Regions from separate parts of the Bacillus pretiosus genome, predicted to be linked through region 3. Evidence: a T-box and tRNA genes for the amino acid it is inferred to sense, from the RefSeq annotation. Region 3 holds a T-box; the other regions hold tRNA genes.

Evidence for each region. A T-box is a leader RNA that pairs with one kind of tRNA and senses whether it is charged. The one in region 3 lies ahead of trpS (tryptophan--tRNA ligase), so its partner is inferred to be a tRNA-Trp.
Region 1: it encodes a tRNA-Trp, which carries the amino acid that the T-box ahead of trpS (tryptophan--tRNA ligase) is inferred to sense. The anticodon was not compared.
Region 2: it encodes a tRNA-Trp, which carries the amino acid that the T-box ahead of trpS (tryptophan--tRNA ligase) is inferred to sense. The anticodon was not compared.

The regions. Positions count from the first base shown of each region.
Region 1 is NZ_CM129593.1:545,006-554,530, forward strand. Features, by position in the region: rRNA gene ACU8YW_RS02790 (23S ribosomal RNA) at 1-1,517, shown strand, start outside; rRNA gene rrf (5S ribosomal RNA) at 1,618-1,733, shown strand; tRNA gene ACU8YW_RS02800 (tRNA-Asn) at 1,742-1,816, shown strand; tRNA gene ACU8YW_RS02805 (tRNA-Ser) at 1,819-1,910, shown strand; tRNA gene ACU8YW_RS02810 (tRNA-Glu) at 1,928-2,002, shown strand; tRNA gene ACU8YW_RS02815 (tRNA-Val) at 2,008-2,083, shown strand; tRNA gene ACU8YW_RS02820 (tRNA-Met) at 2,108-2,184, shown strand; tRNA gene ACU8YW_RS02825 (tRNA-Asp) at 2,188-2,263, shown strand; tRNA gene ACU8YW_RS02830 (tRNA-Phe) at 2,273-2,348, shown strand; tRNA gene ACU8YW_RS02835 (tRNA-Thr) at 2,367-2,442, shown strand; tRNA gene ACU8YW_RS02840 (tRNA-Tyr) at 2,453-2,536, shown strand; tRNA gene ACU8YW_RS02845 (tRNA-Trp) at 2,544-2,617, shown strand; tRNA gene ACU8YW_RS02850 (tRNA-His) at 2,637-2,712, shown strand; tRNA gene ACU8YW_RS02855 (tRNA-Gln) at 2,776-2,850, shown strand; tRNA gene ACU8YW_RS02860 (tRNA-Gly) at 2,855-2,929, shown strand; tRNA gene ACU8YW_RS02865 (tRNA-Cys) at 2,944-3,014, shown strand; tRNA gene ACU8YW_RS02870 (tRNA-Leu) at 3,024-3,105, shown strand; gene ACU8YW_RS02875 (DUF3884 family protein) at 3,318-3,638, opposite strand; gene ACU8YW_RS02880 (YebC/PmpR family DNA-binding transcriptional regulator) at 3,990-4,709, shown strand; gene ACU8YW_RS02885 (NUDIX hydrolase) at 4,858-5,319, shown strand; gene ACU8YW_RS02890 (transglycosylase domain-containing protein) at 5,747-6,523, shown strand; gene ACU8YW_RS02895 (DsbA family protein) at 6,712-7,362, shown strand; tRNA gene ACU8YW_RS02900 (tRNA-Gly) at 7,477-7,550, shown strand; gene queG (tRNA epoxyqueuosine(34) reductase QueG) at 7,750-8,892, shown strand; gene ACU8YW_RS02910 (amidase domain-containing protein) at 8,937-9,525, shown strand, end outside.
Region 2 is NZ_CM129593.1:747,852-757,376, forward strand. Features, by position in the region: rRNA gene ACU8YW_RS03745 (16S ribosomal RNA) at 1-1,545, shown strand, start outside; rRNA gene ACU8YW_RS03750 (23S ribosomal RNA) at 1,692-4,613, shown strand; rRNA gene rrf (5S ribosomal RNA) at 4,715-4,830, shown strand; tRNA gene ACU8YW_RS03760 (tRNA-Val) at 4,836-4,911, shown strand; tRNA gene ACU8YW_RS03765 (tRNA-Tyr) at 4,920-5,003, shown strand; tRNA gene ACU8YW_RS03770 (tRNA-Gln) at 5,015-5,089, shown strand; tRNA gene ACU8YW_RS03775 (tRNA-Lys) at 5,094-5,169, shown strand; tRNA gene ACU8YW_RS03780 (tRNA-Leu) at 5,184-5,264, shown strand; tRNA gene ACU8YW_RS03785 (tRNA-Gly) at 5,294-5,368, shown strand; tRNA gene ACU8YW_RS03790 (tRNA-Leu) at 5,385-5,473, shown strand; tRNA gene ACU8YW_RS03795 (tRNA-Arg) at 5,477-5,550, shown strand; tRNA gene ACU8YW_RS03800 (tRNA-Pro) at 5,561-5,634, shown strand; tRNA gene ACU8YW_RS03805 (tRNA-Ala) at 5,650-5,722, shown strand; tRNA gene ACU8YW_RS03810 (tRNA-Ser) at 5,743-5,835, shown strand; tRNA gene ACU8YW_RS03815 (tRNA-Ser) at 5,894-5,986, shown strand; tRNA gene ACU8YW_RS03820 (tRNA-Met) at 6,011-6,087, shown strand; tRNA gene ACU8YW_RS03825 (tRNA-Asp) at 6,091-6,166, shown strand; tRNA gene ACU8YW_RS03830 (tRNA-Phe) at 6,175-6,250, shown strand; tRNA gene ACU8YW_RS03835 (tRNA-Thr) at 6,260-6,332, shown strand; tRNA gene ACU8YW_RS03840 (tRNA-Trp) at 6,339-6,409, shown strand; tRNA gene ACU8YW_RS03845 (tRNA-Ile) at 6,421-6,497, shown strand; tRNA gene ACU8YW_RS03850 (tRNA-Asn) at 6,506-6,580, shown strand; tRNA gene ACU8YW_RS03855 (tRNA-Glu) at 6,582-6,653, shown strand; gene ACU8YW_RS03860 (CBS domain-containing protein) at 6,785-7,204, shown strand; gene ACU8YW_RS03865 (DUF3965 domain-containing protein) at 7,499-8,650, shown strand; gene ACU8YW_RS03870 (hypothetical protein) at 8,879-9,217, opposite strand; gene ACU8YW_RS03875 (SH3 domain-containing M23 family metallopeptidase) at 9,223-9,525, opposite strand, start outside.
Region 3 is NZ_CM129593.1:1,162,627-1,172,151, forward strand. Features, by position in the region: gene fabF (beta-ketoacyl-ACP synthase II) at 1-510, shown strand, start outside; gene ACU8YW_RS06055 (DUF2268 domain-containing putative Zn-dependent protease) at 617-1,405, shown strand; gene ACU8YW_RS06060 (YjbA family protein) at 1,549-2,295, shown strand; gene trpS (tryptophan--tRNA ligase) at 2,574-3,563, opposite strand; T-box leader at 3,638-3,854, opposite strand; gene ACU8YW_RS06070 (DUF3899 domain-containing protein) at 3,960-4,340, opposite strand; gene ACU8YW_RS06075 (peptide ABC transporter substrate-binding protein) at 4,660-6,291, shown strand; gene opp3b (oligopeptide ABC transporter permease) at 6,419-7,348, shown strand; gene opp3C (oligopeptide ABC transporter permease) at 7,345-8,361, shown strand; gene ACU8YW_RS06090 (ABC transporter ATP-binding protein) at 8,380-9,423, shown strand; gene oppF (oligopeptide ABC transporter ATP-binding protein OppF) at 9,416-9,525, shown strand, end outside.

The sequences.
Region 1 (9,525 bases), 620 kb from region 3:
CGACAGGCGTAGGCGATGGACAACAGGTTGATATTCCTGTACCACCTCTTTATCGTTTGAGCAATGGAGGGACGCAGAAGGATAGAAGAAGCGTGCGATTGGTTGTGCACGTCCAAGCAGTTAGGCTGATAAGTAGGCAAATCCGCTTATCGTGAAGGCTGAGCTGTGATGGGGAAGCTCCTTATGGAGCGAAGTCTTTGATTCCCCGCTGCCAAGAAAAGCTTCTAGCGAGATAAAAGGTGCCTGTACCGCAAACCGACACAGGTAGGCGAGGAGAGAATCCTAAGGTGTGCGAGAGAACTCTGGTTAAGGAACTCGGCAAAATGACCCCGTAACTTCGGGAGAAGGGGTGCTTTCTTAACGGAAAGCCGCAGTGAATAGGCCCAAGCGACTGTTTAGCAAAAACACAGGTCTCTGCGAAGCCGTAAGGCGAAGTATAGGGGCTGACACCTGCCCGGTGCTGGAAGGTTAAGGAGAGGGGTTAGCGTAAGCGAAGCTCTGAACTGAAGCCCCAGTAAACGGCGGCCGTAACTATAACGGTCCTAAGGTAGCGAAATTCCTTGTCGGGTAAGTTCCGACCCGCACGAAAGGTGTAACGATTTGGGCACTGTCTCAACCAGAGACTCGGTGAAATTATAGTACCTGTGAAGATGCAGGTTACCCGCGACAGGACGGAAAGACCCCGTGGAGCTTTACTGTAGCCTGATATTGAATTTTGGTACAGTTTGTACAGGATAGGCGGGAGCCATTGAAACCGGAGCGCTAGCTTCGGTGGAGGCGCTGGTGGGATACCGCCCTGACTGTATTGAAATTCTAACCTACGGGTCTTATCGACCCGGGAGACAGTGTCAGGTGGGCAGTTTGACTGGGGCGGTCGCCTCCTAAAGTGTAACGGAGGCGCCCAAAGGTTCCCTCAGAATGGTTGGAAATCATTCGTAGAGTGCAAAGGCATAAGGGAGCTTGACTGCGAGACCTACAAGTCGAGCAGGGACGAAAGTCGGGCTTAGTGATCCGGTGGTTCCGCATGGAAGGGCCATCGCTCAACGGATAAAAGCTACCCCGGGGATAACAGGCTTATCTCCCCCAAGAGTCCACATCGACGGGGAGGTTTGGCACCTCGATGTCGGCTCATCGCATCCTGGGGCTGTAGTCGGTCCCAAGGGTTGGGCTGTTCGCCCATTAAAGCGGTACGCGAGCTGGGTTCAGAACGTCGTGAGACAGTTCGGTCCCTATCCGTCGTGGGCGTAGGAAATTTGAGAGGAGCTGTCCTTAGTACGAGAGGACCGGGATGGACGCACCGCTGGTGTACCAGTTGTTCTGCCAAGGGCATAGCTGGGTAGCTATGTGCGGAAGGGATAAGTGCTGAAAGCATCTAAGCATGAAGCCCCCCTCAAGATGAGATTTCCCATAGCGTAAGCTAGTAAGATCCCTGAAAGATGATCAGGTTGATAGGTTCGAGGTGGAAGCATGGTGACATGTGGAGCTGACGAATACTAATAGATCGAGGACTTAACCATATAATATGTAGCAATGTTATCTAGTTTTGAGAGAACATAAAAAACTTGTTGACTTTTAAAGAAAATAAGTTATAATAATGATTGTCTCAAAAGAATAATGTCTGGTAATGATGGCAGAGAGGTCACACCCGTTCCCATACCGAACACGGAAGTTAAGCTCTCTAGCGCCGATGGTAGTTGGGACCTTGTCCCTGTGAGAGTAGGACGTTGCCAGGCAATATTATTCCGCAGTAGCTCAGCGGTAGAGCTATCGGCTGTTAACCGATCGGTCGTAGGTTCGATTCCTACCTGCGGAGCCATTGGAGAGCTGTCCGAGTTGGCCGAAGGAGCACGATTGGAAATCGTGTATACGTCACAAGCGTATCAAGGGTTCGAATCCCTTGCTCTCCGCCATAGGATTTATAATATTTGGCCCGTTGGTCAAGTGGTTAAGACACCGCCCTTTCACGGCGGTAACACGGGTTCGAATCCCGTACGGGTCACCACTTTTGGAGGATTAGCTCAGCTGGGAGAGCACCTGCCTTACAAGCAGGGGGTCGGCGGTTCGATCCCGTCATCCTCCACCATATAAATTATATGAATAGTATTATCGCGGGGTGGAGCAGCACGGTAGCTCGTCGGGCTCATAACCCGAAGGTCGCAGGTTCAAATCCTGTCCCCGCAACCAAATGGTCCCGTGGTGTAGTGGTTAACATGCCTGCCTGTCACGCAGGAGATCGCCGGTTCGACCCCGGTCGGGACCGCCATTTTAATAAGGCTCGGTAGCTCAGTCGGTAGAGCAGAGGACTGAAAATCCTCGTGTCGGCGGTTCGATTCCGTCCCGAGCCACCATTTATCTTAATAATATACGCCGGCTTAGCTCAATTGGTAGAGCAACTGACTTGTAATCAGTAGGTTGGGGGTTCAAGTCCTCTAGCCGGCACCATGTAAGTTTCGGAGGGGTAGCGAAGTGGCTAAACGCGGCGGACTGTAAATCCGCTCCTTCGGGTTCGGCAGTTCGAATCTGCCCCCCTCCACCATTTACATAGGGGCATAGTTTAAAGGTAGAACTGAGGTCTCCAAAACCTCCAGTGTGGGTTCGATTCCTACTGCCCCTGCCAAATATATTTACACAACATGGCGGTTGTGGCGAAGTGGTTAACGCACCGGATTGTGGCTCCGGCATTCGTGGGTTCGATTCCCATCAGTCGCCCCATTTTTATTTTTAAAATTACAAATAATTTAATTGATACTTACATATAATTAAGTAAGAATTCGATGGGCTATAGCCAAGCGGTAAGGCAACGGACTTTGACTCCGTCATGCGCTGGTTCGAATCCAGCTAGCCCAGCCATTTTGCGGAAGTAGTTCAGTGGTAGAATACAACCTTGCCAAGGTTGGGGTCGCGGGTTCGAATCCCGTCTTCCGCTCCAATAAAATTTAACATGGCGGCATAGCCAAGTGGTAAGGCAGAGGTCTGCAAAACCTTTACCACCGGTTCAAATCCGGTTGCCGCCTTTCTTTTGTGCCGATGTGGCGGAATTGGCAGACGCGCACGACTCAAAATCGTGTTCCTTCGGGAGTGTCGGTTCGACCCCGACCATCGGTATCATGAACGGCGAAAAAAACTCTATACAATTAGTATAGAGTTTTTTTGTATTTTCTTTTCATTATATGACAAAATAAGTACAAAAAGTGTACGGTGAGTAGACTGCGAAACATTAAAAGGATAAAAACAAACATTCATTTTTATCCTTTTAATTGTGATATTCTATAAAATTCCAGCAGAATATTGTATATACAATATTCCCTTCGAGCACTCTAGAGAGAATTTCTCCAACCCGGTGACATGAAGTTAAATCCGACAGCACCAGTAGATATTAGTACATTATCAACGGTTAAGTTTGTAATTTCTAAAAACCTCTTTTCAAACTCTTCTTTGTTGTACTTGTACATAGTTGAGTGGCACGCCCACATGTGCGTTGAAGTACTCAACCAATCTCCTAATTCCTTTAATTCAGGAAATGACTCAAATTGAATTGGTTCATCTAATTTCATGAATCTCACTTGATAGATAGTTGGGTTTAACTTCTCTCCTATTCCTTTCAGACCATGTGCTTTTTTCTCATGTGAATGTGTCATACTTCTCCCTCCATCTCTCTTCAAATTTTTTCCTTTTTTTATTATACAACAATAGAAAGTAGTTATGGGAATATTATGGAAATATGTATCGGCTATATAAAAAGACTCTAACATTTCTGTTAGAGTCTTTTTTGTTAAATTATACTATGTGCTTCTAAAATTCGTAATAAATGTAGAAATTCATGTATAATATAACTTGTCGAAAGAACAAAATGATAGTAATTTATATTATGTCTGTAATATGAATCAAAAATGAACTTTTTATATTTCTTTTAAAAATGTGTTGAATACACATTATATTTCATATTAATATTTTTATGTAGATTTAAAACGGGAAAGAGAGTGGAAAGTATGGGTCGTAAATGGAATAATATTAAAGAAAAAAAAGCATCAAAAGATGCAAATACAAGCCGTATATACGCGAAATTTGGACGTGAGATTTATGTGGCAGCAAAACAAGGCGAGCCAGATCCAGAATCAAACCAAGCGCTTAGAGTTGTATTAGAACGTGCGAAAACATACAACGTACCAAGAACAATTATTGATCGTGCAGTTGAAAAGGCAAAAGGCGGTTCAGAAGAAAATTATGACGAGCTTCGTTATGAAGGATTCGGACCAAATGGATCTATGGTAATTGTAGATACACTTACAAATAACGTAAACCGTACTGCAGCAGATGTACGAGCTGCATTTAGCAAAAACAGTGGTAACATGGGTGTAAACGGTTCTGTAGCTTACATGTTTGATGCGACAGCTGTTATCGGTCTTGAAGGTAAAACATCAGATGAAGTTCTTGAAATTTTAATGGAAGCAGATGTTGATGCACGTGACATTCTAGAAGAAGAAGATTCTGTTATCGTGTATGCTGAACCTGATCAATTCCATTCCGTACAATCTGCACTTAAAGATGCTGGTGTTGAAGAATTCACAGTTGCAGAATTAACAATGCTTGCACAAAGTGATGTAGAACTTCCTGAAGAGGCTCAAGTACAATTTGAAAAAATGGTTGATGCATTAGAAGATCTAGAAGATGTGCAACAAGTTTACCACAACGTAGACTTAGGAGAATAATACGATAGAAGCCCCTGTTCATTTAACGGATAGGGGCTTTTTTTCATGAAGTTAATTAAGAGGATGAATTAGTAAAGGTATTTTGTTTTAGACAGGGAATATGCTTATAGGGATATATGAAATAATCATTATTTCTAGGAGGTTTAATATGGAACATAAAACACCAAAGCATATCGTTGCTGTAGCAGGTTATTTAACAAATGAAAAAGACGAAGTGTTATTAGCTAAAGTACATTGGCGATCGGATACGTGGGAGTTGCCAGGAGGACAGGTGGAAGAAGGAGAAGCGCTCGATCAAGCTGTTTGTAGGGAAATAAAAGAGGAAACAGGATTAACGGTGAAGCCTATCGGTATTACAGGAGTTTATTATAATGCTTCCATGCACATTCTAGGTGTTGTTTTTAAAGTGGCATACGTGAGCGGTGAAATACAAATTCAGCCTGAAGAAATACAAGAGGCTAAATTTGTTGTTTTAAATGAAGAGAATATAGATGAGTATATAACGCGTCCTCATATGAAATCCAGAACGCTTGATGCGATGAGAGCAACACATTGTATTCCGTACGAAACGTGGGAAGTGCAGCCATATAATTTAATAGGTAGATTGTGAAGAAAAGAGTAGCCGGTTTGAGATACAATCAAATCACTACTCTTTTTTGTATACTGTTTAAGAAAAAGGTCAAAATAATAATAGTGCTAGTATTGATTTCAGGAACGTTTGTTCTGTATAATGTATGATATATTGTATACATTTAGATTACTAGATACTTACAAATATATATTTTTGTAGATGATATAATGAAAATAGGATGTTTTAATAGGGAAGTATAGGCTTAAGGTATACTCTGTTATTGGTTTAGCATAATCTATATTCAATATTTCAGATGAATAGTAGATAAAAAAGGACTGTGATACAATACTTTTTTATACCTTACAATGATGTAAGGTACGTGTAAGAGAAATCGATGGGATATTTTTTTACAACAAGGTATTCTTAAAGTAAGAGTTATACGCTGTGTGGAAAAGAGGTGTTTAAGATGAAAGAACGAGTATTATCTAGGGTGAACTATCATCAAAAAGTTGCATTAAATCCAATGACTAAATTCTTTTATAAAGCCATTATTTTATTATTATTGTTAAGTTGTACGTTATTATTCATTGGAAATATAATGATCGAGCAAAGTGATATTAGTAAATTACATGTACCTGCTAAGTTAGAGGTGCCAGAATCATTAACACATGCATTTATTGCGACAGAAGATAAAAGGTTTTATCATCATAACGGTTTAGATTATATAGCGATTGTCAGAGCGTCTGTTGAGAATATAAAAGCTGGTGGTGTTGTGCAAGGCGGAAGCACAATTACACAACAGTTATCCAAAAATGCCTTTTTAACGAATGAACGTACATTTTCTCGTAAGTGGAAAGAAATTTTTTATACGAAAAAAATTGAACGGACATTTACGAAGGATGAAATTTTAAAATTGTATGTAAGTAATATTTATTACGGAGAAGGAGCATGGGGAATTGAAAAAGCAGCAAACCTTTACTTCGGTAAAAAGGTGAGCCAATTAACGTTGGCTGAAAGTGCAATGATGGCTGCTGTAGTAAAGGCACCCGCTTATTACTCACCTGCACAAAATTATGATAAGGCCGTAGAGAGACGAAATGTCGTTTTGAGATTAATGGAGAAAGAAGGCTATATCAATCATAATGAGTATGTGCAAGCAGTTAGTGAGAAGTTAGTAATTCGTCATGATATAAAAACAGAGCAGTCGATGTTAAAGAGTGCTCGTGAAAAAGCAGTAAGCTAAAGGAAGTTCCTACATAGGAGCTTCCTTTTTTTGAATAAATTGTGACAAATTGTGACACAATATCGTCACAATTATTGTGTTTTTGTAATTTATGTGAGCGTGTTCATTGCGTGACGTATATAAGTGTTGATATTATGTGTATTGTGTACAATGCTGTATACAGAATATGAATTTAAAGAGGAATGTATATGAAATCAAATAAACTCATGGCTCTTGGTGTAGTTTTTTCTATCGCAGTATTGATTGTAATCGGAACAATTGCGTATAGCATCATAAATGACAAAAAAGATAAAGGGAATGAGATGTTTGCTTATTCCACACAACAATCTTTAGGGAAAGATGATGCCCCAGTTAAGGTAGTTGAATTTGGAGACTTCAAATGTCCTGCTTGTCGTACTTGGGATGTAACAGTATTACCACGATTAAAAGAAGAGTATATCGATAAAGGTAAAGTGCAGTTATACTTTATTAACTTCCCATTTATCGGAAAAGACTCTGATTTAGGTGCAGCAGCTGGTGAAGCAATTTATAAACAAGATCAAGATTCATTCTGGATTTTCTACGATGAGATTTATCAAAGTCAAAAGAAAGACACGGAAGAATGGATTACAGAAGAATTACTTCTTAACATTGTGAAAGAGAAGCTTCCGAAAGTTGATGTAGAACAATTTAAGAAAGATTTACACAGTAAAGAAATAAAAGAAAAAGTACGTAAAGATTCAGATCGTGCTCAAAAATTAAAAGTTCAAGGTGCTCCTTCAGTATATATAAACGGAAATCTTGCAAACCCTGATTTGGATAGTATGAAGAAGGCGATTGATAAAGAATTGAAAAAGTGATGAGATACTCATCACTTTTTCGACTTTTTTCGATAAAATTCTTGCTTCCGTTTTTTTTACATGCTATACTACTTTACATAAGTTATTCTAATATCTTATATTTATTTCATATTTGCGGGTGTAGTTTAGTGGTAAAACAAGAGCCTTCCAAGCTCTGGTCGAGAGTTCGATTCTCTTCACCCGCTCCAAATTTTATTAAATGTTTTTCTATAAATTGTGATCAACGCAGTGTTTCGTTTCTAAGATAAACGAGGCATTGCGTTTTTTAATGTTTGAAAAACATAATTGTATGCGAAAATAGAAGTAAAGAATAGTATTCCAAAAGTGAATTGCTAACCAATATAGTCGTTACATAAGGGATGGATTCATCTGAGGAGGCGATTAGGAATGGATTTTGAACAATTAAAGCAAGATGTCATTGCGTATAGTAAAACAATTGGTATAGATAAAATAGGCTTTGCTAGTGCCTCACCATTTGAGGAATTAAAGCAGAGGTTAATCCAGCAACAACAATTAAATTATCAATCGGGATTTGAAGAGTCTGATATAGAAAAGAGAACGAACCCACAGCTTCTACTACCTGGTGCAAAATCAATTATTGCGATTGCATTAGCGTATCCTTCAAAATTAAAAAATGCACCATTAAGTAAGCGCGGAGAACGCCGCGGTATTTTTTGTCGTGCCTCTTGGGGACAAGATTATCATCTTGTTTTACGAGATCGTTTGCAAAAATTAGAAGCATATTTAATCGAAAAACTTCCCGATATAGAAGTTAAGTCAATGGTTGATACGGGTGAATTAAGTGATCGAGCTGTTTCGGAGCGTGCCGGTATTGGATGGAGTGGTAAGAATTGCGCTATTATTACACCTGAATTTGGTTCGTATGTATATTTAGGAGAAATAATTACAAACGTTCCCTTCCCACCAGATCAGCCGATAGAAGATCAATGTGGAAGTTGTACAAAATGTATTGATGTTTGTCCTACAGGCGCTTTAATACAAGGAGGACAGTTAGATTCGAAGAAATGTATTGCATTTTTAACACAAACGAAAGGATTCCTACCGGAAGAATACCGCGACAAAATAGGAAATCGTATTTATGGATGTGATACATGTCAGACTGTTTGTCCGAAAAATAAAGGAATGGATTTTCATAATCATCCTGAGATGGAACCAGATCCTGAGTTAGTTAAGCCGTTATTAACACCACTTTTAACAATTAGCAATCGTGATTTTAAAGAGAAATATGGAATTATGTCTGGTTCATGGAGAGGTAAAAAGCCGTTGCAACGAAATGCAATTTTGGCACTTGCGCATTTTAAAGAGGCATCAGCAATTCCAGATTTAATTGGTGTTATGAAAGACGATCCAAGACCAGTACTTCGCGGAACAGCAGCATGGGCACTTGGGAAAATTGGTGGAGATGGCGTGGGCGAAGCTATTGAAAAAGCGATGCAACGTGAGAAAGATGAAGAGGTTCTTCATGAAATGAATCGCGGACTTGAATTGTTAGCGCAGAAAAAAGAGTAGATAATATCTCCCTTCTTCATATTGTAATATGGGAGGGAGACGAAATGGTTGTAAAAATAAATATTGAAAAGCAAGTACAACAATTTTTAGCATATGTAACAGAGAAACGAACAAATGTAGATGGTATTGCTGAAGATTTATTACAAATAGCACAGAGAAAGAAACAATTGTTTCAAAAGCGTAATGCAGAGATAGTGAAAGCAACTGCGGATGTTTCTTTCATGAGACAATTAAATAATAGCAATCATCAAGAAATTGATTATCAAATACATTTTAAATATTTAATTAAACATAAAGAATTATTTTATATCGAAGAGGAACAACTAAAACGAAGAGTTTGTTTAAATAATAGTCGGGTAATAGGTGATTATGCTATTGAAGTGCCAGAAGCAGTTGGAATGAGTGAGACGTTAGAAAGGGAAGTTACAAAAGAGAAGTATGGTTCTTATCAGTACAACCGTTTAGAGGCGGTTAAATATGCAGAGCGTTGGTGGGATGATCGAAACCCTGTATATCGTAATTTCCCTGATAATTGTACGAATTTTATTTCTCAATGTCTTCATACTGGAGAAGTACCAATGAATGGATATCCTAATATTCGCAAAGGATGGTGGCAAAGGGAGAATCAGTGGA
Region 2 (9,525 bases), 410 kb from region 3:
AGAGTTTGATCCTGGCTCAGGATGAACGCTGGCGGCGTGCCTAATACATGCAAGTCGAGCGAATGGATTGAGAGCTTGCTCTCAAGAAGTTAGCGGCGGACGGGTGAGTAACACGTGGGTAACCTGCCCATAAGACTGGGATAACTCCGGGAAACCGGGGCTAATACCGGATAATATTTTGAACTGCATGGTTCGAAATTGAAAGGCGGCTTCGGCTGTCACTTATGGATGGACCCGCGTCGCATTAGCTAGTTGGTGAGGTAACGGCTCACCAAGGCAACGATGCGTAGCCGACCTGAGAGGGTGATCGGCCACACTGGGACTGAGACACGGCCCAGACTCCTACGGGAGGCAGCAGTAGGGAATCTTCCGCAATGGACGAAAGTCTGACGGAGCAACGCCGCGTGAGTGATGAAGGCTTTCGGGTCGTAAAACTCTGTTGTTAGGGAAGAACAAGTGCTAGTTGAATAAGCTGGCACCTTGACGGTACCTAACCAGAAAGCCACGGCTAACTACGTGCCAGCAGCCGCGGTAATACGTAGGTGGCAAGCGTTATCCGGAATTATTGGGCGTAAAGCGCGCGCAGGTGGTTTCTTAAGTCTGATGTGAAAGCCCACGGCTCAACCGTGGAGGGTCATTGGAAACTGGGAGACTTGAGTGCAGAAGAGGAAAGTGGAATTCCATGTGTAGCGGTGAAATGCGTAGAGATATGGAGGAACACCAGTGGCGAAGGCGACTTTCTGGTCTGTAACTGACACTGAGGCGCGAAAGCGTGGGGAGCAAACAGGATTAGATACCCTGGTAGTCCACGCCGTAAACGATGAGTGCTAAGTGTTAGAGGGTTTCCGCCCTTTAGTGCTGAAGTTAACGCATTAAGCACTCCGCCTGGGGAGTACGGCCGCAAGGCTGAAACTCAAAGGAATTGACGGGGGCCCGCACAAGCGGTGGAGCATGTGGTTTAATTCGAAGCAACGCGAAGAACCTTACCAGGTCTTGACATCCTCTGAAAACCCTAGAGATAGGGCTTCTCCTTCGGGAGCAGAGTGACAGGTGGTGCATGGTTGTCGTCAGCTCGTGTCGTGAGATGTTGGGTTAAGTCCCGCAACGAGCGCAACCCTTGATCTTAGTTGCCATCATTAAGTTGGGCACTCTAAGGTGACTGCCGGTGACAAACCGGAGGAAGGTGGGGATGACGTCAAATCATCATGCCCCTTATGACCTGGGCTACACACGTGCTACAATGGACGGTACAAAGAGCTGCAAGACCGCGAGGTGGAGCTAATCTCATAAAACCGTTCTCAGTTCGGATTGTAGGCTGCAACTCGCCTACATGAAGCTGGAATCGCTAGTAATCGCGGATCAGCATGCCGCGGTGAATACGTTCCCGGGCCTTGTACACACCGCCCGTCACACCACGAGAGTTTGTAACACCCGAAGTCGGTGGGGTAACCTTTATGGAGCCAGCCGCCTAAGGTGGGACAGATGATTGGGGTGAAGTCGTAACAAGGTAGCCGTATCGGAAGGTGCGGCTGGATCACCTCCTTTCTATGGAGAATTGATGAACGCTGTTCATCAATATAAGTTTCCGTGTTTCGTTTTGTTCAGTTTTGAGAGAACTATCTCTCATATATAAATGTATGTTCTTTGAAAACTAGATAACAGTGTAGCTCATATTTTTTAATTTTTAGTTTGGTTAAGTTAGAAAGGGCGCACGGTGGATGCCTTGACACTAGGAGTCGATGAAGGACGGGACTAACGCCGATATGCTTCGGGGAGCTGTAAGTAAGCTTTGATCCGAAGATTTCCGAATGGGGAAACCCACCATACGTAATGGTATGGTATCCTTACCTGAATACATAGGGTAAGGAAGACAGACCCAGGGAACTGAAACATCTAAGTACCTGGAGGAAGAGAAAGCAAATGCGATTTCCTGAGTAGCGGCGAGCGAAACGGAACATAGCCCAAACCAAGAGGCTTGCCTCTTGGGGTTGTAGGACATTCTATACGGAGTTACAAAGGAACGAGGTAGACGAAGCGACCTGGAAAGGTCCGTCGTAGAGGGTAACAACCCCGTAGTCGAAACTTCGTTCTCTCTTGAATGTATCCTGAGTACGGCGGAACACGTGAAATTCCGTCGGAATCTGGGAGGACCATCTCCCAAGGCTAAATACTCCCTAGTGATCGATAGTGAACCAGTACCGTGAGGGAAAGGTGAAAAGCACCCCGGAAGGGGAGTGAAAGAGATCCTGAAACCGTGTGCCTACAAATAGTCAGAGCCCGTTAATGGGTGATGGCGTGCCTTTTGTAGAATGAACCGGCGAGTTACGATCCCGTGCGAGGTTAAGCTGAAGAGGCGGAGCCGCAGCGAAAGCGAGTCTGAATAGGGCGTTTAGTACGTGGTCGTAGACCCGAAACCAGGTGATCTACCCATGTCCAGGGTGAAGTTCAGGTAACACTGAATGGAGGCCCGAACCCACGCACGTTGAAAAGTGCGGGGATGAGGTGTGGGTAGCGGAGAAATTCCAATCGAACCTGGAGATAGCTGGTTCTCCCCGAAATAGCTTTAGGGCTAGCCTTAAGTGTAAGAGTCTTGGAGGTAGAGCACTGATTGAACTAGGGGTCCTCATCGGATTACCGAATTCAGTCAAACTCCGAATGCCAATGACTTATCCTTAGGAGTCAGACTGCGAGTGATAAGATCCGTAGTCAAGAGGGAAACAGCCCAGATCGCCAGCTAAGGTCCCAAAGTGTGTATTAAGTGGAAAAGGATGTGGAGTTGCTTAGACAACTAGGATGTTGGCTTAGAAGCAGCCACCATTTAAAGAGTGCGTAATAGCTCACTAGTCGAGTGACTCTGCGCCGAAAATGTACCGGGGCTAAATACACCACCGAAGCTGCGAATTGATACCAATGGTATCAGTGGTAGGGGAGCGTTCTAAGTGCAGTGAAGTCAGACCGGAAGGACTGGTGGAGCGCTTAGAAGTGAGAATGCCGGTATGAGTAGCGAAAGACGGGTGAGAATCCCGTCCACCGAATGCCTAAGGTTTCCTGAGGAAGGCTCGTCCGCTCAGGGTTAGTCAGGACCTAAGCCGAGGCCGACAGGCGTAGGCGATGGACAACAGGTTGATATTCCTGTACCACCTCTTTATCGTTTGAGCAATGGAGGGACGCAGAAGGATAGAAGAAGCGTGCGATTGGTTGTGCACGTCCAAGCAGTTAGGCTGATAAGTAGGCAAATCCGCTTATCGTGAAGGCTGAGCTGTGATGGGGAAGCTCCTTATGGAGCGAAGTCTTTGATTCCCCGCTGCCAAGAAAAGCTTCTAGCGAGATAAAAGGTGCCTGTACCGCAAACCGACACAGGTAGGCGAGGAGAGAATCCTAAGGTGTGCGAGAGAACTCTGGTTAAGGAACTCGGCAAAATGACCCCGTAACTTCGGGAGAAGGGGTGCTTTCTTAACGGAAAGCCGCAGTGAATAGGCCCAAGCGACTGTTTAGCAAAAACACAGGTCTCTGCGAAGCCGTAAGGCGAAGTATAGGGGCTGACACCTGCCCGGTGCTGGAAGGTTAAGGAGAGGGGTTAGCGTAAGCGAAGCTCTGAACTGAAGCCCCAGTAAACGGCGGCCGTAACTATAACGGTCCTAAGGTAGCGAAATTCCTTGTCGGGTAAGTTCCGACCCGCACGAAAGGTGTAACGATTTGGGCACTGTCTCAACCAGAGACTCGGTGAAATTATAGTACCTGTGAAGATGCAGGTTACCCGCGACAGGACGGAAAGACCCCGTGGAGCTTTACTGTAGCCTGATATTGAATTTTGGTACAGTTTGTACAGGATAGGCGGGAGCCATTGAAACCGGAGCGCTAGCTTCGGTGGAGGCGCTGGTGGGATACCGCCCTGACTGTATTGAAATTCTAACCTACGGGTCTTATCGACCCGGGAGACAGTGTCAGGTGGGCAGTTTGACTGGGGCGGTCGCCTCCTAAAGTGTAACGGAGGCGCCCAAAGGTTCCCTCAGAATGGTTGGAAATCATTCGTAGAGTGCAAAGGCATAAGGGAGCTTGACTGCGAGACCTACAAGTCGAGCAGGGACGAAAGTCGGGCTTAGTGATCCGGTGGTTCCGCATGGAAGGGCCATCGCTCAACGGATAAAAGCTACCCCGGGGATAACAGGCTTATCTCCCCCAAGAGTCCACATCGACGGGGAGGTTTGGCACCTCGATGTCGGCTCATCGCATCCTGGGGCTGTAGTCGGTCCCAAGGGTTGGGCTGTTCGCCCATTAAAGCGGTACGCGAGCTGGGTTCAGAACGTCGTGAGACAGTTCGGTCCCTATCCGTCGTGGGCGTAGGAAATTTGAGAGGAGCTGTCCTTAGTACGAGAGGACCGGGATGGACGCACCGCTGGTGTACCAGTTGTTCTGCCAAGGGCATAGCTGGGTAGCTATGTGCGGAAGGGATAAGTGCTGAAAGCATCTAAGCATGAAGCCCCCCTCAAGATGAGATTTCCCATAGCGTAAGCTAGTAAGATCCCTGAAAGATGATCAGGTTGATAGGTTCGAGGTGGAAGCATGGTGACATGTGGAGCTGACGAATACTAATAGATCGAGGACTTAACCATATAATATGAAGCGATGTTATCTAGTTTTGAAAGAATATAAAAAACTTGTTGACTTTAAAAGTTAAATAAGTTAAAATGATTCTTGTCTTAAATGAATATAGTCTGGTAATGATGGCAGAGAGGTCACACCCGTTCCCATACCGAACACGGAAGTTAAGCTCTCTAGCGCCGATGGTAGTTGGGACCTTGTCCCTGTGAGAGTAGGACGTTGCCAGGCAAAATGGAGGATTAGCTCAGCTGGGAGAGCACCTGCCTTACAAGCAGGGGGTCGGCGGTTCGATCCCGTCATCCTCCACCATATATGTCGGAGGGGTAGCGAAGTGGCTAAACGCGGCGGACTGTAAATCCGCTCCTTCGGGTTCGGCAGTTCGAATCTGCCCCCCTCCACCATTCTTAATTAATGGGCTATAGCCAAGCGGTAAGGCAACGGACTTTGACTCCGTCATGCGCTGGTTCGAATCCAGCTAGCCCAGCCATTAAGAGCCATTAGCTCAGTTGGTAGAGCATCTGACTTTTAATCAGAGGGTCGAAGGTTCGAATCCTTCATGGCTCACCATTTTAAATAAATATGCGGGTGTGGCGGAATTGGCAGACGCACTAGACTTAGGATCTAGCGCCTTTGGCGTGGGGGTTCGACTCCCTTCACCCGCACTTTTAATAAAATAACTCAAACATGTCTTGCGGAAGTAGTTCAGTGGTAGAATACAACCTTGCCAAGGTTGGGGTCGCGGGTTCGAATCCCGTCTTCCGCTCCAATTTTCAATATGACATGCCGGGGTGGCGGAACAGGCAGACGCACAGGACTTAAAATCCTGCGGTGGGTGACCACCGTGCGGGTTCGACCCCCGCCCTCGGCACCATATGCGCCCGTAGCTCAATTGGATAGAGCGTTTGACTACGGATCAAGAGGTTAGGGGTTCGACTCCTCTCGGGCGCGCTTTTATTAACGGGAAGTGGCTCAGCTTGGTAGAGCACCTGGTTTGGGACCAGGGGGTCGCAGGTTCAAATCCTGTCTTCCCGATATTCCCAAAAACATGGGGCCTTAGCTCAGCTGGGAGAGCGCCTGCCTTGCACGCAGGAGGTCAGCGGTTCGATCCCGCTAGGCTCCACTTTATTTATTATATGTCTCGGAGGTATACCCAAGTTCGGCTGAAGGGATCGGTCTTGAAAACCGACAGGCGGTGAGAATCGCGCGGGGGTTCGAATCCCTCTACCTCCTCCATTTTCTTTTTAAATGGTTTAGATACATATAATAATAAAATTTTTATTTTTTCCTTCATGGAGGTATACCCAAGTTCGGCTGAAGGGATCGGTCTTGAAAACCGACAGGCGGCGAGAGTCGCGCGGGGGTTCGAATCCCTCTACCTCCTCCATTTTTTAAAAAAACATTATATTGTCGCGGGGTGGAGCAGCACGGTAGCTCGTCGGGCTCATAACCCGAAGGTCGCAGGTTCAAATCCTGTCCCCGCAACCAAATGGTCCCGTGGTGTAGTGGTTAACATGCCTGCCTGTCACGCAGGAGATCGCCGGTTCGACCCCGGTCGGGACCGCCATTTATGTTGGCTCGGTAGCTCAGTCGGTAGAGCAGAGGACTGAAAATCCTCGTGTCGGCGGTTCGATTCCGTCCCGAGCCACCATTTTTTTATGCCGACTTAGCTCAATTGGTAGAGCAACTGACTTGTAATCAGTAGGTTGGGGGTTCAAGTCCTCTAGTCGGCATCCTTTAGGGGCATAGTTTAAAGGTAGAACTGAGGTCTCCAAAACCTCCAGTGTGGGTTCGATTCCTACTGCCCCTGTAAAAGTGTATGGGCCTATAGCTCAGCTGGTTAGAGCGCACGCCTGATAAGCGTGAGGTCGATGGTTCGAGTCCATTTAGGCCCACCATATATTATTCCGCAGTAGCTCAGTGGTAGAGCTATCGGCTGTTAACCGATCGGTCGTAGGTTCGAGTCCTACCTGCGGAGCCATGGCCCGTTGGTCAAGTGGTTAAGACACCGCCCTTTCACGGCGGTAACACGGGTTCGAATCCCGTACGGGTCATAAAAAAAAGAGTCAGCAATATGCTGACTCTTTTTTTATTTTGTGGAATCCTCCTTTATCAACTGATTTTCCTGAAATAAATAAAGGGATTTAGGAAAAGCTATGGTATGTATAAAAAGGAGGAGACAAAAATGACACGAGTGAGAGACTTTATGAGTACTGATGTTGTACATTGTACACCGCTAGACAATGTATATGAGGCTGCTGTAAAGATGAAAGAAGAATCGATTGGATTGATTCCGGTTGTTGAAAATGAGCAAGTTGTTGGTCTTGTTACGGATCGAGATTTAGTTGTTCGAGGGATTGCTGAGAAACATCCTGGATCTAATAAAATTACAAATGTAATGACAACAAACATTGTTTCAGTTTCTCCAGATGAACCTATTGAAAAGGCTACAGAGTTAATGGCACAGTATCAAATTAGACGATTGCCAGTAGTTGAGAGTGGTCAACTCGTTGGGATGTTAGCACTAGGAGATTTAGCTATAAAAGAATCGGCAGATGATCAAGCGGGATTTGCTTTAAGTGAAATATCAGAGCATACGGAATGAAGTGAGACTTTAATTAGTGGAATAAGTTACGTATAAAAATCAGATACATTATTCTAGTATATAGGGTTAAGCTAATATGTTAGCATGATGTATCTGAGCCATTATATAATAAGTATACAGTTAGTAATTTCAACAGTTTATTTAAATTTGTCATTCCTAATTTTAAATAAGAGAAAAAATGATATACTGATAGATATAAGTATTATGATAGATTTCGAATATAACAATATTTATTGTTAATGATGTAATAATGGATTAATATTTCCTATGTAGACAAAAGGGAAGGGGAATTATATGAGGGCTATACAGCGCGATCCAAATTGGAATTTGGTTACAGATACATATATAGAACCAAATAATTTCGCTGAATTATTTTCTTTACTTGTACCTTGTCATCCGAAAGGTGAAGGGAAAGAAAGAACTATATTAGTGTGGAAAGAAAAAGAATTTTATAAAGAAGAAAATTTAGCGGCATTTATCGTATATGGAATGGATAAAGCAAAAAATTTACCACAGTTTCATAAAGATGAAATTCCAACTTTATTACGTATTCTTCGTTTATGCCAAGAGATTGGCTGGTATGAAGAAGCAAATACTTTTATGGTAACTCAAGGCCTAGCTGAGTTTGTTCACACTTCATTGGAATATGAAACGTGGGATCTTTTGACACAAGCGGTTGCTTTAAACTATTTAATTATTAAATATCGTATTGGTGAATTAACTGATGAGGATGTAGCAATTTGGGATAGAGTTAAATTTAATGAGAAATGTATAACGGACTGTAAACATTTATTATCCCATAAAGAAGTATTAGAATTTACATTCTTTTATATGTGTAAGAGAGCTAAATCTCTATCAAAAGAGCAATTAAATAGTGATATGATGAGTCTAGCAATGTATTGTAATACTTTTGTATATGACTTATATACACATGACTTATTACGAAAATATCGTAAGTGTACAGACTTCCTATCATACTATGGACCTAGTCAAGCGGTGTTAGCTTGTCAAAGAGCTGTACTTTCTCAAATTTCAGATCGATTAGACCCACTCAAGACTACTCATGTAGATGATTATTTATATGTAATGAAAGATATGATGGAGCACATGACGATAGGAATAATGGATCGATATGATCATTTCATCGGAAAACTATTATCATATGTGCCATTTTTCGAAATGATTCAAGTTCCACAACATGCGTATTATTGTGAAGAATTATTGTATATTTGTAAGGGCATTGAATATAAAGAAGAAATATTACGCAATTATATATTTATACAATTACATGATTGTTTACCATCATTCTTTAAACTATTTCTTAAAAATAAGCGTTATGCAACAATTCATGATATTCTGTTCTATTGGTGTGATGATGAACAAAGAATGAGCTTAGAGAAAAAATATAATCTTAGCTTTATTTATGAAAAATATGCTTGCGGATAAAGAGCATTTTCTATATAAATTAAAAAGGATCTCAAGTTTATGTGAGATCCTTTTTTTATTAGTAAAGCAAGGAGAACGCAATTAAGACGAGAAATAACATTCCATAAAGGAGAAATTGTGCCGTATTACTTCCTTGTATACCAAAAAAAGTATTTATTTTTGTGTATAAATTCAATATATATTTTATCGGATTATCTTTGAAAGATCGGTACACAGTGTCTCCTCTTTCTAAGCTTCTTGTTCGTGTTTTTTGGTATTAGGGACATGAATGTATCTAGCTATGAATAATAAAACAGCCATAAAGAATACAGGAAATACGGTAGATAAATAAAAACCATTACTAATAATATTTGTTATTAGGGCACTTAATAGAAAGATGGCATTATATATATGAGCAATTTTTTGTTTTAGTTGTACTTGAAAGGATTCCATCATAATTTCTAAAGTAACAAAAGCAATGATAATAGATAAAAATACAGTGTTTGTATTGTAAATGATTAAACAACAGATTAAACCTAAAAAGGCGAAGTATTCAATTAAGAGAGGTATATTGATATTGCGTTGCATACAATTTACCTAACTAAATATGGCAGTGGGTTTACTGCATTTGTTTTTTCAAAATTCCATTCTCCATTGTGTAATTCAAAATGAAGATGTTGCCCGTATGAATGACCTGTGTTTCCCATATGACCTACTAATTGTCCAGCTTGTACTTGATCACCAGCTTGTACAGTGCGATCTTTCATGTGTGCATAGACTGTTGTATATAATTTCCCGTTTATTTGATGGGCGATGAACACAACATTGCCATAGCTAGCTGAATAATATGATTTCACAACTTTACCTGCAGCTGCCGCCTGGATTGAGACATTACC
Region 3 (9,525 bases):
GAGCACGCATTAGCTCGTGGTGCTCACATTTATGCGGAAATCGCTGGTTACGGTGCAACTGGTGATGCATTCCATATTACAATGCCGGCTCCTGGCGGTGAAGGCGGCGTGCGTGCAATGCGTCAAGCTTTAGCAGATGCAGGTCTACAGCCAGAAGATATTGATTACATTAATGCGCACGGTACAAGTACGGATGCGAATGAAAAGTATGAAACGATGGCAATTAAAGAAACGTTCGGTGAGCATGCGTACAAAGTAGCAATTAGCTCAACGAAATCAATGACAGGTCACTTATTAGGAGCAGCTGGTGCTGTTGAAGCGATCTTCTCAATTAAATCAATTACAGACGGAGTAATCCCTCCAACAATTAACTATGAAACACCAGATCCAGAATGTGACTTAGATTACGTACCGAATAAAGCGAGACAACAAGAAGTAAATGCAGTATTAAGTAACTCACTAGGATTCGGTGGTCATAACGCAGTATTAGTATTTAAATCGTATAAATAATAGATGAGATAAGGAGTTTTTTCGCAATATATTGCGAAAAAACTCCTTATTTATTTTTACGTCTTTTTCTCCTTTTGCATATACATAAGAAAAAGGAGGGATAAAGATGGGGATTGTTGAAACTGCTGAGTGGTTACATCTATATTATGGACGGCCAGAAAAGCTGTGTGAAAAGTTTACGAAGTATATCCCGCTGCCAAAAGACAGGTTGTATCGCTTTTTAATTTCTAAAGGTATGTACCGCCCAGTTATACGAGGAGAACAAGAAGTAAAAGAGTTAGAGGAAAAGGAAGTTTGGAAAGAGTTACGTACGGAGTATGAGAAACTGAAAACCTGGTTAAAAGGTCCAGATGTCCCTGTCTTTATTTTATTATCAGATTCCTATAATCGAACTGTACAAGAAGAGTATAACGGTAGGGCGGGATTATCTATGCGTCACGTTATTTTCTTATTCGTATGTGGACGGAATTCGGTGGAAGAATTAAAGGTGTTATTGGCGCATGAATATCATCACATATGCAGGTTACATCAAATTGAGACGAAAGAAACAGAATATACATTACTTGATACGATGATTATGGAAGGGCTAGCTGAGCAAGCGGTAACGGAAAGATATTCAGAAAAAAACAATGCACCGTGGACGACGTATCTTTCAAAAGAAGAGGCTATTTATTATTGGAAAAATGTTGTACATGAAAGAATAAGTATAAAACGAGGAACAAGGGAGCACGACATCTTATTAAATGGATTTCACTCTTATCCAAAGATGCTGGGCTATGCGCTTGGATTTCATATTGTCAAAGATTGTGTGACATTGGAAGGAGAAGATACACTTTCTTTATTATCTATAGATGCAAAAGAAATATTGAATAAAGCAAATACATTTCATATATAAAAAACAGGAGCTCTATTTCCTGTTTTTTTTAGTATTAATAGAAGAAAAAATAATAATTAGAATATATTTCCTTAGGTGGAATAAAGTTAAGAAAAATTGAACATAATGATTGATACAAACAGTAGTGAAGTGAGGGGTAGTGAATGTTATATCTACATGATGTATGGGTAAATTGGTTTGAAGGTGAAGAGAATGGGTATAACGTTTGTCATTTTTACGAATGGCGGAAAGATGATACGATTGAGCTATTAGATCAAGTGCCATTATTAAAAGTAGATGCCACATTATATCATTACATCGAGGACGAATTGTTAGAGCTTCCGCAAAAATTGTTGGAAGACGTACATCATAAGGCATATATTCGTAAAAATCATGAACGTTTGCAGCAAGAGTATTGCTTTGTTGTTACAGATGGAAAAGGAATTATTGCGATTGACACAATTGGTTACAATGTACCAATTCGAAAGAGCAGACTTATACCGCGCCAAGAGCAGATGGTATATGAGATGGTAGAAAACGTACAAGCAGAAAAGTATGAGTTCCAAGTAGAAGAAATGGAAAAAGAACATCATATTTTATCACCATCACCTTTCATTATGAATGGCTTAACTCGTAAAGAAAGACAGCTGAAACAATTATTATTTATGGCGTTAGATCAATTACATACAACGAAAAACACAGCAGAAATTCGCTATTGGTTCACAGAGTGGGATCCATCAGCATACGGAATGGTTCAACATATGGAATTTGAAGATATTTGGGCTAAACTGTATGATGAAGCGAAAACAGGCTGGTCTGAGAAGCACGAACAATTATGCGAGCGTCTCGTAAAAGGACAGCCATTTTTTGAAAAGTTATGGGAAATGGAAAACGAGCAAAAGGTAAATTAAAAAAACCGCCAATTGGCGGTTTTTTAATTTGTTGTAACTTAGCTCCAGCGGCAAGAATGTTCGGTGGCTTCGCGCCTTCCTGCGAGGCAAAAAGCGCCTCTACGTCAGGAGCTCCATCCCCCTCACATTCTAAGCGAGCCGCTTCCGCTTTATAAGAAATCCAGCTCCGGCTCCTAGCCCTTCGCGTCTAAGAACCTTCCCCACGAGAAGGTAAAAAGCACCTTCTGTGGGAAAGAACCTTAGCCGTCAGGGCTAAACAGTCGCCTCCGCTTTATATGTTACCTACGTTTTCTGCTTAGTCCCATTGCGTTTTCTACTTTGCGTAGTTGTTTGAATGCAACGCGGTTTGCTTTTTCGGCACCTTTGTCTAGAATTTCGTCTAGTTCTGGTGAGTTGATTAGTTCGTTATATTTGTCTTGGATTGGACGAATTGCTTCTACGACTACTGCTGCTAGGTCGCCTTTGAAGTCTCCGTATCCTTTTCCTTCGTACATTGCTTCTATTTCTTCAACTGTTTTTCCAGAGAATGAAGAGTAGATTGTTAATAAGTTAGAGATTCCAGGTTTGTTTTCTTTATCAAATTTCACGATACCTTCAGAATCAGTTACAGCACTTTTAATTTTCTTTTCAATTGTTTTTGGTTCATCAAGCATACTGATCATTGCTTTTGGATTCGGATCAGATTTACTCATTTTTTTCGTAGGTTCTGTTAATGACATAACGCGAGCTCCTACTTTTGGAATACGAATTTCAGGAACAGTGAACACTTCACGGAAGCGTTTGTTGAAACGCTCTGCTAGGTCGCGTGTTAATTCCATATGTTGTTTTTGATCATCACCAACAGGTACGATTTCAGTGTTGTAAAGTAAAATATCAGCCGCCATTAATGGTGGATACGTTAGTAATCCAGCTGGAACTGAATCTCTACCAGAAGATTTATCTTTATATTGAGTCATACGCTCTAATTCTCCAACGTAAGCAACTGATTGCATAATCCATCCTAGTTGAGCGTGTGCTGGTACTTCTGATTGTACAAATAAAGTAGCTTTTTCAGGATCGATGCCGCATGCTACATAAAGTGCAGCAAGACTGCGAATGTTTTTACGAAGTTGTACGGGATCTTGAGGTACTGTAATCGCATGTTGGTTTACAATACAGAAATAACAGTCGTGTTCATTTTGAAGCTCTGTAAATTGCTTCATAGCTCCTAAATAGTTTCCAAGTGTAATCGTTCCACTCGGCTGAATACCAGAAAAGATAACTGACATAAGTAATTCCTCCTAAATTTGAATGCGTGATGGGGAAGAGAAGGCAAACAAAAAAGCCCATTCATCCCAAAAACTATAGGGACGAATGGACCGCGGTACCACCCTAATTATTTCACTACTGTGAAATCTCTCTAATCCATAATAACGTTTGGATATAACGCCAAAGCCTACTACTTTCGGTTCGGTTTGGTGCTCAAAAGCCCATTCCATACTGCGCAATTACTTGTTCACACCAGCCACAAGCTCTCTGAAATTGCCTCAATATGTACTCTTCTTTATCATCGCATACATATAAATTTATTTATTGTTACCTAAGCTCTTTTAATATGAAAGAACTAAAGTTTTATAACAAAATGTTTTGCTGATTATTATATCATATGGGATAGTGTTTGCAAACTACATCAAAATAGTAAAGCTAATGAGGGTTGAGAACAACCCAAGAACGATACCTGTAATACAAATTGGATACGTCCATTTGAATGAATATGTTTTATAAATACGTTCTTTCTTATCGACAGGTTCCTCTGCTTCTTCAATTAAAGAGTCAATTTTTTTGTTCGTACCAAACACTCTTTGAAAGGCGTAAATTGTTACGTTAAAAAATCCATTTTGAAATATGAATAAAAAACCGCCGACAAGAATAAAAAATAGTGCGGCATAAAACGATATATTGACAAAATTCAACAAAAATCGCGATGAAACGAGGATTGCGCCAATACTAGAAGCGATTATCGCTATGAAAATTAGTATACAAGTATGAAAAAAAACTTTATTCAAAATGTTCCCCTCCGTCAAAATATTACTAGAATTATTATACTATAAAAGCTATAATATGTACTAGAATTAATTTTTTGAAAATTATACGCAATTAAAGGTCTGATTTTAAGATGATGGTAGCAATGTTAACGTATCCCTTTACAAAAAAATAAAAAAATAAACATTTTATTAAAAATTTTAACAAAAAAACAAAAAATTATATTCACAATTGTTATATTATATGTATAATGAAAATTGTAGAAACTTGGAGATTATTCTTTCAATTCTACTTTTTTACAAGTGAGGGTACAGGAAGTGCAATTAGGGGAGGCAACACAACATGAAGAAAAAGATACCGTTATTACTTGCATCGACGTTGACTGTCAGTATGTTAGGAGCTTGTAGTTACCAAAAAGAGGATAATAAAGCAGGCGCAAAAGAAAAATCCTCAAACAAGCAAGTGTTAAATCTAACCGAGACAGCTGAAATCCCAACTATGGATACGACGTTATCAACAGATGCAGCATCTTCTAACATCATGAATAACACAATGGAAGGATTATATCGTCTGGGGAAAGACGATAAGCTTGTTCCAGGTGTCGCTAAATCTTATGAGAAATCAGAGGATGGCAAAAAGTATGTGTTTAAGTTACGTGAAGATGCGAAATGGTCTAATGGTGAACCTGTAACAGCGAAAGACTTCGTTTATTCTTGGCGAAGAGCTGTAGATTCAAACACAGGTGCCAAGTTTGCTTACATACTATTTGATGTTAAAAACGCGGAGAAAGTTAACAAAAAAGAATTGCCAGTTGAAGAGCTTGGTGTAAAGGCAATTGATGATTATACACTTGAAGTGGAATTAGATAACCCTGTTCCTTATTTTGTAAGTTTAACAGTCTATCCAACATTGTATCCTTTGAATGAGAAGTTTGTAACAGAACAAGGAGCAAAATTTGGATTAGAATCCAATACGACACTTTATAATGGTCCATTCGTATTAAATGAATGGAAGCATGAACAAAGCTTCAAACTTACGAAGAATCCAACGTATTGGGAAAATAAAGAAGTAAAACTTGAGGAAATAAACTTCAATATTGTTAAGGATCGTTCAACTGCTATAAATTTATATGAAACGAAAGCAATTGATCGTGTAGTCTTAACATCAGAGTTTGTAGACAAATACAAATCAGATGCTGACTTTAAAACGATTAAGAGACCATCTACACAATTTATTCGCTTAAATGAAAAGAATAAATTTTTAGCAAATAAAAATATCCGAAAAGCAATTGCAATGTCCTTTGAGCGTGAAAATATCGGGAAAGTTATCTTAAACGATGGTTCAGAGGGGATATATGGTTTTGTTCCGAAAGGCTTAGCAAAAGGTCCGAATGGAAAAGACTTCCGTGAAGAAAACGGAAAGCTTATAAAAGAGGATATTAAAGAAGCTCAAAAATACTGGGAAGCTGGTAAAAAAGAACTTGGTGTAGACAAAGTAGAGTTAGAGCTATTAAACTTTGATACTGATGATGCTAAAAAAATCGGAGAGTATTTAAAAGGCCAATTTGAAAAGAACTTACCAGGTTTAACAGTTTCAACAAAAATGCAGCCATTTGCACAAAAATTAAAACTTGAAGCAAGTGGAGATTACGCAATGTCATACGCGGGATGGAGTCCAGATTATATGGATCCAATGTCATTCCTTGAAATGTATACGACAGGTAATGCGCAAAACAAAGTAAATTATGCAAATGCAGCGTATGATGATTTAATTAAAAAAGCGAAAACAGAAGTTGATGTACAAGCTCGCTGGGATGCATTATTACAAGCAGAAAAACAACTGCTTGAAGATGCAGCGATTGCTCCAGTATATCAACCAGGAAAAGCTTATTTACAACGTGGCTCAATTACTGGCCTATTAGAACATAAATATGGCGGAGAATTTAGCTATAAGTGGGTTGAACTAAAAAACTAAAAATGGTTTCCATCATGAATAAGGGTATATGCCTATGATGGGCGTATGCTCTTATTTTAAAAAAATAAAAGTAAGAATATTTTAAACTATCTTATTGCTTTTGAGAAAAACGGGGAGGTGCTTGACTATGGGACGTTATGTATTAAAACGTTTCGTGTACATGGCTTTGACATTATTTTTAATTACTACACTGACTTTCTTTTTGATGAAATTACTTCCGGGTTCTCCGCTTAAAAACCAGGAGAAACTATCACCGGCACAAAAAGAAATCATTCTTGAAAAATATGGCTTAAATGATCCAGTACCAGTTCAATATGCACGTTACTTAGGTAACTTAGCAAAAGGTGATTTAGGGGTATCATTCCAATATGATAACCGTCCAGTAACAGATATGATTGTGGATCGCATTGGACCATCAGCACAACTTGGTTTACAAGCGATTATATTAGGAACATTTATCGGTTTAATTTTAGGAATCGTTGCGGCACTTCGTAACAATACGTGGGTCGATTATGGGGCGACAATTATTTCCGTACTCGGGATGTCGGTACCATCGTTCGTATTCGCCGCATTACTACAATATTTCGTAGGGGTAAAACTTGGGTGGTTCCCAGTAGCATTCTGGAAAGGACCAGAGTTTACCGTAATGCCTACAATCGCTTTATCGATGGCAGTTATCGCAACAATCGCACGTTTTGCTCGTGCAGAGTTAATTGAAGTTATGCAAGCTGATTACATTTTAACAGCGAAAGCGAAAGGAATTAGCCAAGGCGTTATCATTATTAAACACGCACTTCGTAACGCGTTAATTCCAGTAGTAACAATTTTAGGACCAATGGTTGCAGGTTTAATTACAGGGACATTAGTTATTGAGCAAATTTATGCTGTACCAGGACTAGGGGAACAGTTCGTTAAATCTATTACAGTGAATGACTATACAGTTATTATGGGAACTACAATTTTCTATAGTGCGATTTTCATCTTAGTTATTTTCATTGTCGATATTTTATACGGAATTATTGATCCTCGTATTCGTTTAGCGGGAGGGAAAAAATGATGAAAGATGTACAAAAATTATCTCCAGATTTATTTCAACAAGCCAATCAAAATAATGTTGATAATGAAGTCATTGCCCGTCCAAGCTTAACGTTTTGGCAAGATGTAAGAAGACGTTTGTTCCAACATAAAGGAGCAATGTTCGGTTTCGTTTTATTAGCGCTTATTATATTACTAGCAATCTTAGGACCGATGGTAAGTAAGCATTCTTATAAAGAGCAAGACTTAGGTCGTGCGAAATTACCACCGAAAATTCCTGTTATTGAAAATGTTCATTGGCTACCATTTGACGGTACGGATCAATATGGTGTTGACCAATATGAAAAACGTGATATTAAAGAGTATTTCTGGTTTGGTACAGATGATCTTGGCCGCGATTTATGGACAAGAACATGGGAAGGTACGCGTGTATCATTATATATCGCTCTTTTAGCAGCGGCGATTGACTTAGTAATTGGGGTTGCTTATGGAGGTATTTCAGCGTTCTATGGCGGTAGAGTAGATAATATTATGCAACGTGTTATGGAGATTATTAACGGTATTCCATACTTAATCATCGTTATTTTAATGGTAATCATTATGGGATCTGGTATATGGTCAATTACACTAGCAATGGCGATTACAGGTTGGATAGGGATGTCACGTATCGTTCGTGGACAAATCCTGAAATTAAAAAATCAAGAATATGTATTAGCATCTCGTACATTAGGTGCAACAAATACACAATTAATTGTAAAACACTTAATCCCGAACGTAATGGGACCAATTATCGTAATGACAATGTTTACAATTCCAACAGCAGTGTTTGGTGAGGCGTTCTTAAGCTTCATCGGTTTAGGTATTCAGCCACCATTCGCATCACTTGGTTCTCTTGTAAATGACGGCTATAAATCAATTCAAACGTATCCACATATGATGTTCATCCCAGCGGTTGTCATCAGTATGTTAATCTTAGCATTCAACTTAATGGCAGACGGATTACGCGACGCGTTAGATCCAAAAATGCGTAAGTAAAAGAGGGGAGAAGTAAAAATGAAAACATTGCTAGAGGTAAAAGATTTGCAAGTCTCCTTTGATACACATGCAGGTGAAGTACAAGCTGTACGCGGTGTTACTTTTGATTTAAAAAAAGGAGAAACATTAGCGATTGTAGGAGAATCTGGTTCTGGTAAATCAGTTACTTCTAAAGCGTTAATGGGATTAATTCCGAATCCTCCAGGGCGTATTAAAAACGGTGAAATCGTATTTGAAGGTCGTGACTTAACGAAACTGACAGAAAAAGAAATGCAGCAAGTGCGCGGGAAAGATATCGCGATGATTTTCCAAGATCCAATGACATCATTAAATCCAACGATGACAATTGGGAATCAAATTATGGAAGGTCTTATTAAACACCAAGGGATGAGTAAAGCAGACGCACGTAAAGTTGCGTTAGAATTAATCGACCTTGTAGGTATTCCGAATCCAGAAGCGCGTTTAAAACAATATCCTCACCAATTCTCAGGTGGTATGAGACAGCGTGTAGTTATTGCGATGGCGTTAGCTTGTAACCCGAAATTATTAATTGCCGATGAGCCGACAACAGCGCTAGACGTTACAATTCAGGCGCAAATTTTAGAGCTTATGAAGGACATTCAGCAAAAAACAGAAGCGGCAATCATTTTCATTACACATGACTTAGGTGTAGTGGCAAACGTTGCGGACCGCGTAGCAGTTATGTACGCAGGTAAAGTTGTTGAAATTGGAACGGTTGATGAAATTTTCTACAATCCAAAACATCCATACACTTGGGGCTTAATCGCATCTATGCCAAGTTTAGATGGTTCAGAAGAAGAGTTATACGCAATCCCTGGAACGCCTCCAGATTTATTAAAGCCGCCAAAGGGAGATGCTTTTGCACCACGTAATCCACAGGCATTGAAAATTGATTTTGAAATGGACCCACCTTTATTTAAAGTAAGTGATACACACTATGCGGCAACTTGGTTACTTCACGAGCAAGCTCCAGAAGTAAAACCACCGGCAGTCGTTGAAAAACGCATTCTTCAAATGAAAGCAGGTGAACAACATGACTAAACAACGTGAGAAATTAATTGAAGTAAAAAATGTAAAACAGCACTTCGACGTGAGTGGTGGTGTTGTCAAAGCGGTTAATGATATTTCATTTGATATTTACCG